3 regions of the Blautia producta genome follow, and region 2 is predicted to be linked to each of the others. Evidence: riboswitches for the same ligand, from Rfam matches in the RefSeq annotation. Region 2 holds a riboswitch; each other region holds the start of a gene.
What was found. A riboswitch is a leader RNA that binds a small molecule or an ion and turns the genes downstream of it on or off. The one in region 2 is predicted to bind thiamine pyrophosphate.

Region 1 (3,276 bases), 2.9 Mb from region 2:
CTGCCTGATCCCATAATCCCATAGAGTCAAAGAGCGTGCCGTCCGCGTCAAATATGATCCCTTTTATCTCTCTCATTTTTCTGTCATCTCCCTTGCCAGCACCAGCAGTTCTTCACAGGCTTTTCTGATATCCGGCTGCCCGTAAATACCGGATATGACAGATACCCCTGCGGCTCCGCTTCCGGTGAGCTGCATCATATTGTCTCTCCTGATCCCTCCGATCGCCACAACAGGAATGGATACAGCCTGACAGATTTCCTTTAGGGTGTCCCGGGATATCACATCCGCGTCCTCTTTGGTGGAGGTGGCGAAGACTGCACCCACACCCAGATAATCTGCCCCCATTTTCTCCGCCTGAAGAGCCTGTTCCACAGTCCTTGCAGAGACGCCCAGTATCTTGTCCGGCCCCAGTTTCTGTCTGACCCTTCCCGCTTCCATGTCGCTTTGCCCCACATGCACGCCGTCTGCGTCCGCTTCCAGAGCGATCTCTACATTGTCATTGATGATAAACGGCACGTGATAGCTGTCTGCAAGAGCTTTTACATCCTTTGCCTCTCTCAGAAATTCATCATACGCCATACCCTTTTCCCTGAGCTGCAGAAGGGTGATTCCTCCGTCCAGAGACGCTTTCACCTGTTCACAAAATGTCATTTCTCCCACCCAGGAACGATCCGTGACAGCATATAACAGCAGGGCACGCCTCACCCATTCTCTCTTCTCACCGCAGTTCATATCTTGCTCCTCTCTCCAGCTCGCTGCCGGTCAGTTTGTAGACCTCATCGATCAAATGATTTCTGCATCCCGCATTGCCGCTGTTCTCTTTTTTCATCCTCTCATATGCCTTTTCCCCGCACAGACCCATGGAGATAACAGCGGCTGCCACAGCCTCCAGTCTTCTCTTTGGATTGGCTGCCAGATATGCCGCGGTGAGGGAGCTTAGCATACAGCCGCAGCCTGTGATCCTTGTCATGATAGGATGTCCATTCCTTATTATGTACGTGCGGGTTCCGTCTGTCACGATGTCAATGGCTCCGCTGACGGCGATCACAGCACCGCTTCTTTTGGAAAATTCTGCGGCAAATCTTATGGTTTCTTCCAGATTCCCGCTGTTTACCGCATCTGACGCATCTGCGTCTACACCTCTAGAGCGGTTTTTTCCTCCGGCAATGGTCTTGATCTCAGAAATATTTCCCCGAATGGCTGTAAAAGGAATTTCTCTGAGCAGTTGTTCTGCCGTCTCTCTGCGGTACGTGGATGCCCCTGCTCCCACAGGGTCTAGTACAATGGGATGGCCGCAGCTTCCCGCACTTTTTCCCGCCAAAAGTATAGCCTTTACAGACCGCGGATGCAGAGTTCCCATATTAATATTGAGGCCGTCACAGAGACGTCCCATCTCTTCTGCTTCCTCCTCCCCGTCTGACATGGTTGGGGAAGCACCGCAGGCCAAAGTAATATTGGCACAGTCGTTTGCAGTGACATAATTGGTGATGTTCTGGATCAAAGGCGATCTGCTTCTGACATTTTCCAGTATTTCTCCCAACATTTCTATTCTCCTCTCTGTATTTACTGACAAGGCTTCCGAATGAAAGGAGGTTTAAAGAACTTTTTACGCTGCAAAAAGGGAGACGCCAACACGTCTCCCGGAATTGTCCTTCTCTCCCTACGCTGGCATTACCCATATCAGGTTAAAGGGTCGAAGTTGATTACTTCCTCTCAGCCTGCCGCTACAGGCTCCCCTGATGATTTAACTGCTACAAGGATACCACACTCGTCTCTTACTGTCAAATCTGATAAAAAAATATCGCCTTGTACAGGTTACTATTCAGCCTTACGGCTTCATAGCAGCAAAAAATGTTCTGTGATCTATGCATCGTTTTCACTATATACCCGGAAGGAACGTTTTCCTGCCCGCTTTGCCTGATAAAGAGCCTCATCCGCACGCCGGTACATCTCTTCATAGGAGAGCTTATTCCCTGTCTGATAAGATACACCTGCGGACAGTGTCACATTATACTGCCCCACACTCTCATCCTGCAGGGTATAGGAGACAAGCTGTTGCAGCCTTTTCAGACATATTCCCTTGTCCCTTACATCCTCCAAAAACACCATAAATTCATCTCCGCCTATACGGGCACAGATATCATTTTTCCGGAAAGTAGACTGCAGAGCACAGGCCACCTGCAGCAGAACGTTATCACCAAACGGATGCCCATATGTGTCATTGAGCATTTTAAATCCATCCACATCCAGCATGATCATCATGCATGAGGTATTCTGTCCTATGCCCTTCAGCCGCCGTTTGATAAACCGTTCCCCGGATCTTCGGTTGTATATCCCTGTCAGGCAGTCTTTTTCCGCACCCTGGCGGTAATAGATTTCACGCATGGTCTGTTCATGGGTATCAAGCATACGGCCGATTTTTCTGTCATATCCGCTGTCACTGCCCTTAAAATGGGCGATCTGGCATCTGGTCCACAGATTATTGCCTTCCCCGTCCACCACAACCACATCCTGATCTTCCTTGTCAAAATTCTGTTCTTCCATGGAATAACTGTGCACAAAAAGTTTCAATTCTCCCTTTTTCTCACAATTTTCACACATAAACGGGATGAAATCCTTCTTCCCCGGCGGTCTTCCGAAACGCTGCTCAAAGCTGCCGTAGACATCAATGGTACAGTCCTTACAGTGAATGTCAAAGTCCACATCATTGGCCAGTGTGGTGAGAACTCTCTGCAGATGGTCCCTTCGGTTTAAAAGCTTTCTCAATTGGATTTTTTCTGTGGCATCTACAAGAAAGACATAAAAATAAAGCTTGCCGTTCTCTTCCTCCACCAGACGTCCGTAATCTTCAACCCACAAAATAGTTCCGTCTTGACAACAGATCCTATATTCTACATAGTCATACGTGTTTGATGCGATCTGCTCTTTGATCTCATCTTCCACCCGCTCCAGATCCTCCGGGTGCACCATTCCCTTAAAGGAACCGTTGGTGAGTGACCAGAAGGCCTCCATATCCCTGCACCGGTAAAGCTTTAATACATTCTCATTGACATAAGTGATCCTCTCATCACCGTCTGCCTCATAGATAAAGAAGCCTCCCGGCATACGGGAAAGGTATTTTTTCGGCAGTTCCGGCACAGACGGCATTTCCGGCTGCCATCCCCGGCATACGTCGATCCATCCCCTGCTTTTTGAATACTTTTCCATCTCCTCCGGTGTCAGTTCTATGGCACTGTTGGCACTTCCACAGGCCGGAAATATCGTCTCAAACCGCTT
Region 2 (3,276 bases):
AAAAATGGACTACTGGATCACAGCAGGCGACACTCCTGCCCAGATTGAATCCCAATACAGCCAGGTGACAGGAAGAGCACCTATGATGCCGGAATGCGGGCTTGGTTTCTGGCAGTGCAAGCTCCGTTACCACAATCAGGAACAGGTACTGTCCGTTGCCAGAGAATACCACCGCCGCGGCATTCCTGTGGATGTGTTTGTGGTGGATTATTATCACTGGCCCCGGTGCGGCGATTACCGCTTTGACGAGAATTTCTTCCCGGACCCCAAAGCCATGGCAGAGGAACTGCGCTCCTACGGCATGGAACTCATGGTATCTGTGTGGCCCCAGATTGACTGGCGCAGTGAAAATTTCCAGGAGATGCGTCAGAAAGGCCTCCTTGTCCAGACGGAACACGGCCTGAACGTACAGATGGATTTCCAGGGCAACAACGTATTCTATGACGCCACCAACCCGGAGGCCAGAGAATATGTATGGGACAAGTGTAAAAAGAACTATGCAGAGAACGGGATCAAGCTCTTCTGGCTGGATGAGGCGGAGCCGGAATACACCACCTATGACTATGAAAACTACCGCTATTACGCCGGAAGCGTTATGCAGCAGGGAAATATCTATCCCCGTGAATATGCACGAGGCTTTTACGAGGGACAGAAGAAAAACGGACAGGAGGATGTCCTGAACCTGGTGCGCTGCGCCTGGGCAGGAAGCCAGCAGTACGGCGCCCTCATTTGGTCCGGTGATATCCACTCCACCTATCAGGATTTCCGCAATCAGATCGTAGCCGGCCTGCAGATGGGCCTCTCGGGAATCCCCTGGTGGACCACAGATATTGGCGGTTTCCACGGCGGCAATATCTACGACAAGGATTTCCAGGAACTGCTGATCCGCTGGTTCCAGTTCGGCGCCTTCTGCCCTGTTATGCGTCTTCACGGCAACCGCCTCCCGCGCACACCTCTCTACAAAGCAAACGGAGAGGAGACCGAGGGCACAGGTGCAGACAATGAGATCTGGAGCTATGGGGAAGAAAATTATCAGATCATGAAAAAGTTCATTGAAATCCGTGAAATGATGCGTGACTATACCAGAAGCCTTATGGCTAAGGCACATGAGACAGGTGCTCCTGTTATGCGTACCATGTTCTACGAATTCCCGGAGGACACCCGGACCTGGGAACTGGATACCCAGTACATGTACGGTTCAGATATTCTGGCTGCGCCTATAGTGGAGCCTCACGCTATGTCAAGAAAAGTTTATCTGCCCTCAGGCTGCACCTGGACAAACGCCCATACAGGGGAGATCCTTCAGGGAGGCCAGTGGATAGAAGCGGAAGCCTCCATAGACACGATCCCTGTATTTTTGCGGGATGGCAGACAGGAATATCTGATAAAAAATATCTGATAAAAATATTTGATAAAAATTCAGTGTTGACATTTCCTTCCTGCCGCTATATGATTATGGCAGGAAAAATACCTGAAAACAATTGAATATGCAAGGGGAGCTGACGCGTCGGCTGAGAGGAAATACGAACGGATTTCGACCCTGAGAACCTGATACGGATAATGCCGGCGTAGGAAGCGAACCAGAAGTTTATGTATATTTGGTGCATCCCATCAGGGGTGCACTTTTTTTCTAAAAAAGTCCCCCTTTTGTCACCTCTTCACCTCTTCTATCTCCTTTCTTTCGGACATTTCCGTGTCCCAAAGAAAGGAGATTTTCATGCAGTACACAACTCAGATGGACGCCGCCAGAAAAGGCATCATCACAAAGGAGATGCAGGCGGCAGCTAAAAAAGAACAGATGGATGTGAGACAGCTTATGGCTCTCATGGCAAAAGGCCAGGTCATCATCCCCTGCAACAAAAGGCACACCTCTCTGGAGCCAAATGCCATCGGCTCCATGCTCAGAACAAAAATCAATGTAAACCTGGGTATATCCAGGGACTGCAAAGACATGGATATGGAAATTGAAAAGGTGAACAACGCTGTGAAAATGGGCGCTGAATCCATTATGGATCTGAGCTCCTACGGAGACACCCGCACCTTCCGCAGACGTCTCACCAAAGAATGCCCTGCCATTATCGGAACCGTCCCTATCTACGACGCTGTAGTCTACTATCACAAACCCTTAAAAGAGATCACGTCCCGGCAATGGCTTGACATAGTGCGCATGCATGCCGAGGACGGCGTGGACTTCATGACCATCCACTGCGGCATCAACAAAGAAACCGCAGGAAAATTCAAACGTAACAAGCGCCTCACCAATATCGTCTCCCGCGGCGGCTCCATCATCTTTGCCTGGATGGAAATGACAGGCCAGGAGAATCCTTTCTACGAGCATTATGATGAGATCCTGGATATCTGCCGGGAATATGACATTACCATGAGTCTCGGGGACGCCTGCCGCCCCGGATGCATCCAAGATGCCTCTGATATCTCCCAGATCGAGGAGCTGATCACCCTGGGCGAACTGACAAAACGTGCCTGGGAAAAAGATGTACAGGTTATGGTGGAAGGCCCCGGACACATGCCTCTGGACCAGATCGAAGCCAACATGAAGATCCAGCAGACTCTCTGTCAGGGCGCCCCCTTCTATGTGCTGGGTCCCCTGGTGACAGATGTTGCCCCCGGATACGACCACATCACCGCTGCCATCGGCGGTGCCATTGCAGCCACCTACGGCGCTTCCTTTCTGTGCTATGTAACTCCTGCGGAACACCTGCGCCTGCCCAATCTGGACGATGTAAAGGAAGGCATTATCGCCTCCCGCATAGCAGCTCACGCTGCCGACATAGCCAAGGGCGTAAAAGGCGCCGCTGACTGGGACAGAAAAATGAGCACTGCCCGTAAAAATCTGGATTGGGAAGAGATGTTCCGTCTCTGCCTGGACCCGGAAAAAGCCGGACGATACCGCGCGGAGGCCAAACCGGAAAAAGAGGATACCTGCAGCATGTGCGGCAATTTCTGCGCTGTCAAGAATATGAACCGGATATTGGACGGTGAGATCGTCAACATCTATGACGAGTGAGAAAAGAGGCGGAAACTATGATAAAGATCAATGGCACCCCCGTACAGCTCTCAGCCCCGTGCACAGTGGAGACATTTCTTCTGGAACAGGGCTACACGCTGCAGCGGATCGCTGTGGAGCGAAACGGGGAAATACTTCCCAAAAAACATTACGCTGACACCCTCGTCCTTGAGAATGACACCTATGAGGTTGTCAGCTTTGTAGGAGGCGGCTGATTTGGAAGAAGGACACCACATCCTGTCTAAAAGTGA
Region 3 (3,276 bases), 3.0 Mb from region 2:
CCGTCCTCAGGGGGCTGTACGATCTCCACATCGAGGCCTTCTTTTTCAAAATAGCCCTTTTCTTTTGCTACATAAAGGCCTGTATGATTAGTATTCGGTGTCCAGTCCAATACAAAAGTGACCTTCTCAAGGTCTTTGGAACTGCTGTCTTTATCTGTTGTATTTTCAGCCGCAGAATCCTTATTCCCGCTGTCCTCACCGCTGCCGCAGGCAGTCATGGATGTGAGTACGCAGGCTGCCAGAAACGCTGCCAGAATCTTCTTTTTCATCCTAATATTGTCCTCTCTGTTCTGTCTTATTTCGCCCGCTCCCAGGGCATGGATTTTTTCTGCAGGATATCCACCAGCTTCATGAGTATAAGGCTGATAATGGATATGAGAAAAATAACCGCAAACATTTTATCAAAAGCAAACGCCTTTTTTACCCGTGTCATATACACACCAAGCCCGGAAAAACCGCCCAGCCACTCAGAGATAACTGCGCCCACCACGGAATATGAGGCGGAAATACGCAGACTTGCAAAAAAGCGGCTCATGGCCCCCGGCATCTTAATATAGCGGAATATCTGGAGCCTGCCTGCGCCCATGCTTCTCAAGAGATTCATCATATCCTTATCCGCGGAGCGAAAGCCTTCCAGAAGTCCTATGGTGATAGGGAAAAAAGTCACGATCACGATCAGAATGACCTTGGGCATCATCTCGTATCCGAACCACAGCACCAGAAGAGGCGCTATGGCCACTGTGGGCACTGTCTGTGTAATGACGATCAACGGGTAGAAGGCCTTGTAAAGCTTGTCATACCTGTCCATGAGGACCGCCATGACAAACCCGAAGGCCACACCGCAGAAAAGACCTGCGGCTGCCTCTAAAAGGGTCACTCTGGAATTCTCCATAAGCAGGGGAAATTCACTGATAAAAGCCTTCACCACCTGTATAGGCGAGGGCAGCATATAACCCGGAACCAGACCTGCCATGGAGACAAACTGCCAGATGATCAGGATAACAGCCAGGGCCGCGGCCGCCCACAGCTTACTGGTGGTGCTTTGTAACTTTTTTCTCAATGGTCAGTACATCTCCTTCTGGCTTATAAGATACCTTGATATAGGCCGCAACAGAAGGCGCACCTGCACGAATGGCAATATGCTGACACTCTTTTACGATATCCATAAGCTCGTCATAGTCACCCTCAATGGCTGTCTCAAAAGGCCCTACATAATAGTTCAGACCCGTACCTTTAATATAATCGATCACCTCATCCACAATACGGATCAGTTCCTCATCATTTTTTGCCTCCGGCAATGTCTGGATTGCTACACTTGCATTCATTTTCTTTTCCTCCTTAGAAATCATAATGGTTTACTGCTGTTATTTTACGCGCAGAGCGCTTTCTGCCCGGAAGATTTCTGCAAAACAAAAAGCCCCCGGCAGGTTATACCCGAACAGGAGCTGAATATCAGAATAAATGCGCACCCAAATGCGGTGCCTCTCTTATGCTCCCTACGCCGGCATTACCCGGATCAGGTTAAGGGTGAAAAACGATTACGGTTTTACTCTCAGCCGGACTTCTCTCCAGCTCCCCTGTTGTCTTCTCAAGTGTACTTCATTGTAAAAAAATTGTCAAGATTAATATCTGCACCGCGTAGCGTGCTGCTGTTCACAGAACTGCGCTTTTTGCAGAGCTGTGAATGGTAACGGTCCGCATTTACACCTGTGAACAGCCATCTCTCCAGACATCCGCAAGCCTTCTCATACCTTCCCGCAGATCTTCCTCCGGCATGGTTGCATACCCCAGAAGTACCGTTGCCGGTATGGGAGGCGTCTGACCGCTGACCAGAAATTCAGAGAGTCCATAGACTCTGACACCGGCACCGGCGGCTCTTGCCACAGCTTCCTGTTCAGACAGCCCGTTTTTTAGGTGCACCAGAAGATGCACCCCTGCGTTTTCCCCGGAATAGGCACACACGTTCCCCATGCTGTCTTTCAGCCAGCGCAGAAGCAGGTCATGTTTTCCTTTATAGAGACTGCGCATTCTGTTTAAATGCCGCTCATAGTGGCCGTTCCTCAAAAAAAGCTCCAGGATTTTCTGGTCAGCTCTGGAAACAGTGACGGAAAAGGGATCTTCTCCGCTTAAATACCTCTGCATCAGTTTTTTGGGAAGCACCATATAACTGATTCGTATGGAGGGCGCTATGGATTTTGAGAAGGTTCCCAGGTAGATGACCCGCTCTTCCTTGTCAAATCCCTGTAAGGCAGGTATCGGTTTTCCTTTGTAGCGGAATTCACTGTCATAGTCATCCTCTATGATATAGCGTTCTCCCCGTCCTGCCCATTTCAGAAGGGAGAGGCGGCGTTTCAAAGGCATAACGGTTCCCATAGGAAACTGATGGGAGGGCATGACATATACCATATCCGCTCCGGTCTTTTCCAGGTCTTTCACATCTATTCCCTGTTCGTCCCGCTTTACGATACATCTCTCAAACCCCATATGTCCGAAATCATGCCAGGCACTCCTGTATGTAGGGTTCTCCATGGCAATCCTTCTGTTTCTGCCCAGGATGGTACAGAGAAGCATCAGCAGATAATCATTTCCCGCGCCCACCAGGATCTGTTCCGGTTCGCAGTGAACACCCCTTGCCCGGTAGAGATACTCTGACACAGCCTCTCTTAGAGACAGTTCCCCGCACGGATCCCCCAGGGCAAAGAGAGAATCCTGTGCATCTGTCAGCACCTGCCGCGATAATCTGCGCCAGGCATTGTGAGGAAAACTGCCGGGGGCGATCCCATTCAGGGCAAAATCATAGGAAGCCCCTCCTGCCTGTATAAGCGCCCTGTGCAGACTATCCTCAGAACCCTCTTCCGGCAAAGTATGGTTTTCTGTCTCCTGCACTTCCTGCCTTTTGCCCGTACCGTAATAAAGCCCTTCGATGTGGCATACATAATATCCCTTACACGGTACCGATTCGATATACCCCTCCGAGACAAGCTGGTCATAGGCCAGATCCACCGTGCTTCTGCTCACGGCCAAATTTCCTGCAAGTGCACGGGAGGACGGCAGCCGCATCCCTGCGGCCAGCCGTCCTTCCTGGATCTCCTGTTTAAAATATTCACATATCTGTTCATACAAAGGAACTTCTGCCTTTGTATCCAGTGAAATGATCAAATCATTCATTATTCTCTCTCTGATTGATGGTTCACAGAAGATGCGGCGTACGCATTTTCTATAATTTAAAGGAGCTTTTCAAAGATACGATTCTGTTAAATACCGGTTCTCCCGGTT

Region 1: linked by a shared signal. The riboswitch ahead of thiM (hydroxyethylthiazole kinase) and the one ahead of thiC (phosphomethylpyrimidine synthase ThiC) in region 2 are both predicted to bind thiamine pyrophosphate.
Region 3: linked by a shared signal. The riboswitch ahead of BLCOC_RS11860 (thiamine-binding protein) and the one ahead of thiC (phosphomethylpyrimidine synthase ThiC) in region 2 are both predicted to bind thiamine pyrophosphate.

What each region holds. Positions count from the first base shown of each region.
Region 1 is NZ_CP136422.1:2,882,263-2,885,538, reverse strand. Features, by position in the region: gene BLCOC_RS12795 (HAD family hydrolase) at 1-76, opposite strand, end outside; gene thiE (thiamine phosphate synthase) at 73-732, opposite strand; gene thiM (hydroxyethylthiazole kinase) at 719-1,543, opposite strand; TPP riboswitch at 1,641-1,748, opposite strand; gene BLCOC_RS12780 (GGDEF domain-containing protein) at 1,864-3,105, opposite strand; partial or broken gene BLCOC_RS27585 (YbaK/EbsC family protein) at 3,157-3,276, opposite strand, start outside.
Region 2 is NZ_CP136422.1:5,750,101-5,753,376, forward strand. Features, by position in the region: gene BLCOC_RS25920 (glycoside hydrolase family 31 protein) at 1-1,399, shown strand, start outside; TPP riboswitch at 1,483-1,593, shown strand; gene thiC (phosphomethylpyrimidine synthase ThiC) at 1,718-3,025, shown strand; gene thiS (sulfur carrier protein ThiS) at 3,043-3,240, shown strand; gene thiF (sulfur carrier protein ThiS adenylyltransferase ThiF) at 3,242-3,276, shown strand, end outside.
Region 3 is NZ_CP136422.1:2,676,414-2,679,689, reverse strand. Features, by position in the region: gene BLCOC_RS11870 (ABC transporter substrate-binding protein) at 1-269, opposite strand, end outside; gene BLCOC_RS11865 (ABC transporter permease) at 296-1,060, opposite strand; gene BLCOC_RS11860 (thiamine-binding protein) at 1,029-1,325, opposite strand; TPP riboswitch at 1,477-1,589, opposite strand; gene pdxR (MocR-like pyridoxine biosynthesis transcription factor PdxR) at 1,702-3,168, opposite strand; gene BLCOC_RS11850 (glutamine--tRNA ligase/YqeY domain fusion protein) at 3,218-3,276, opposite strand, start outside.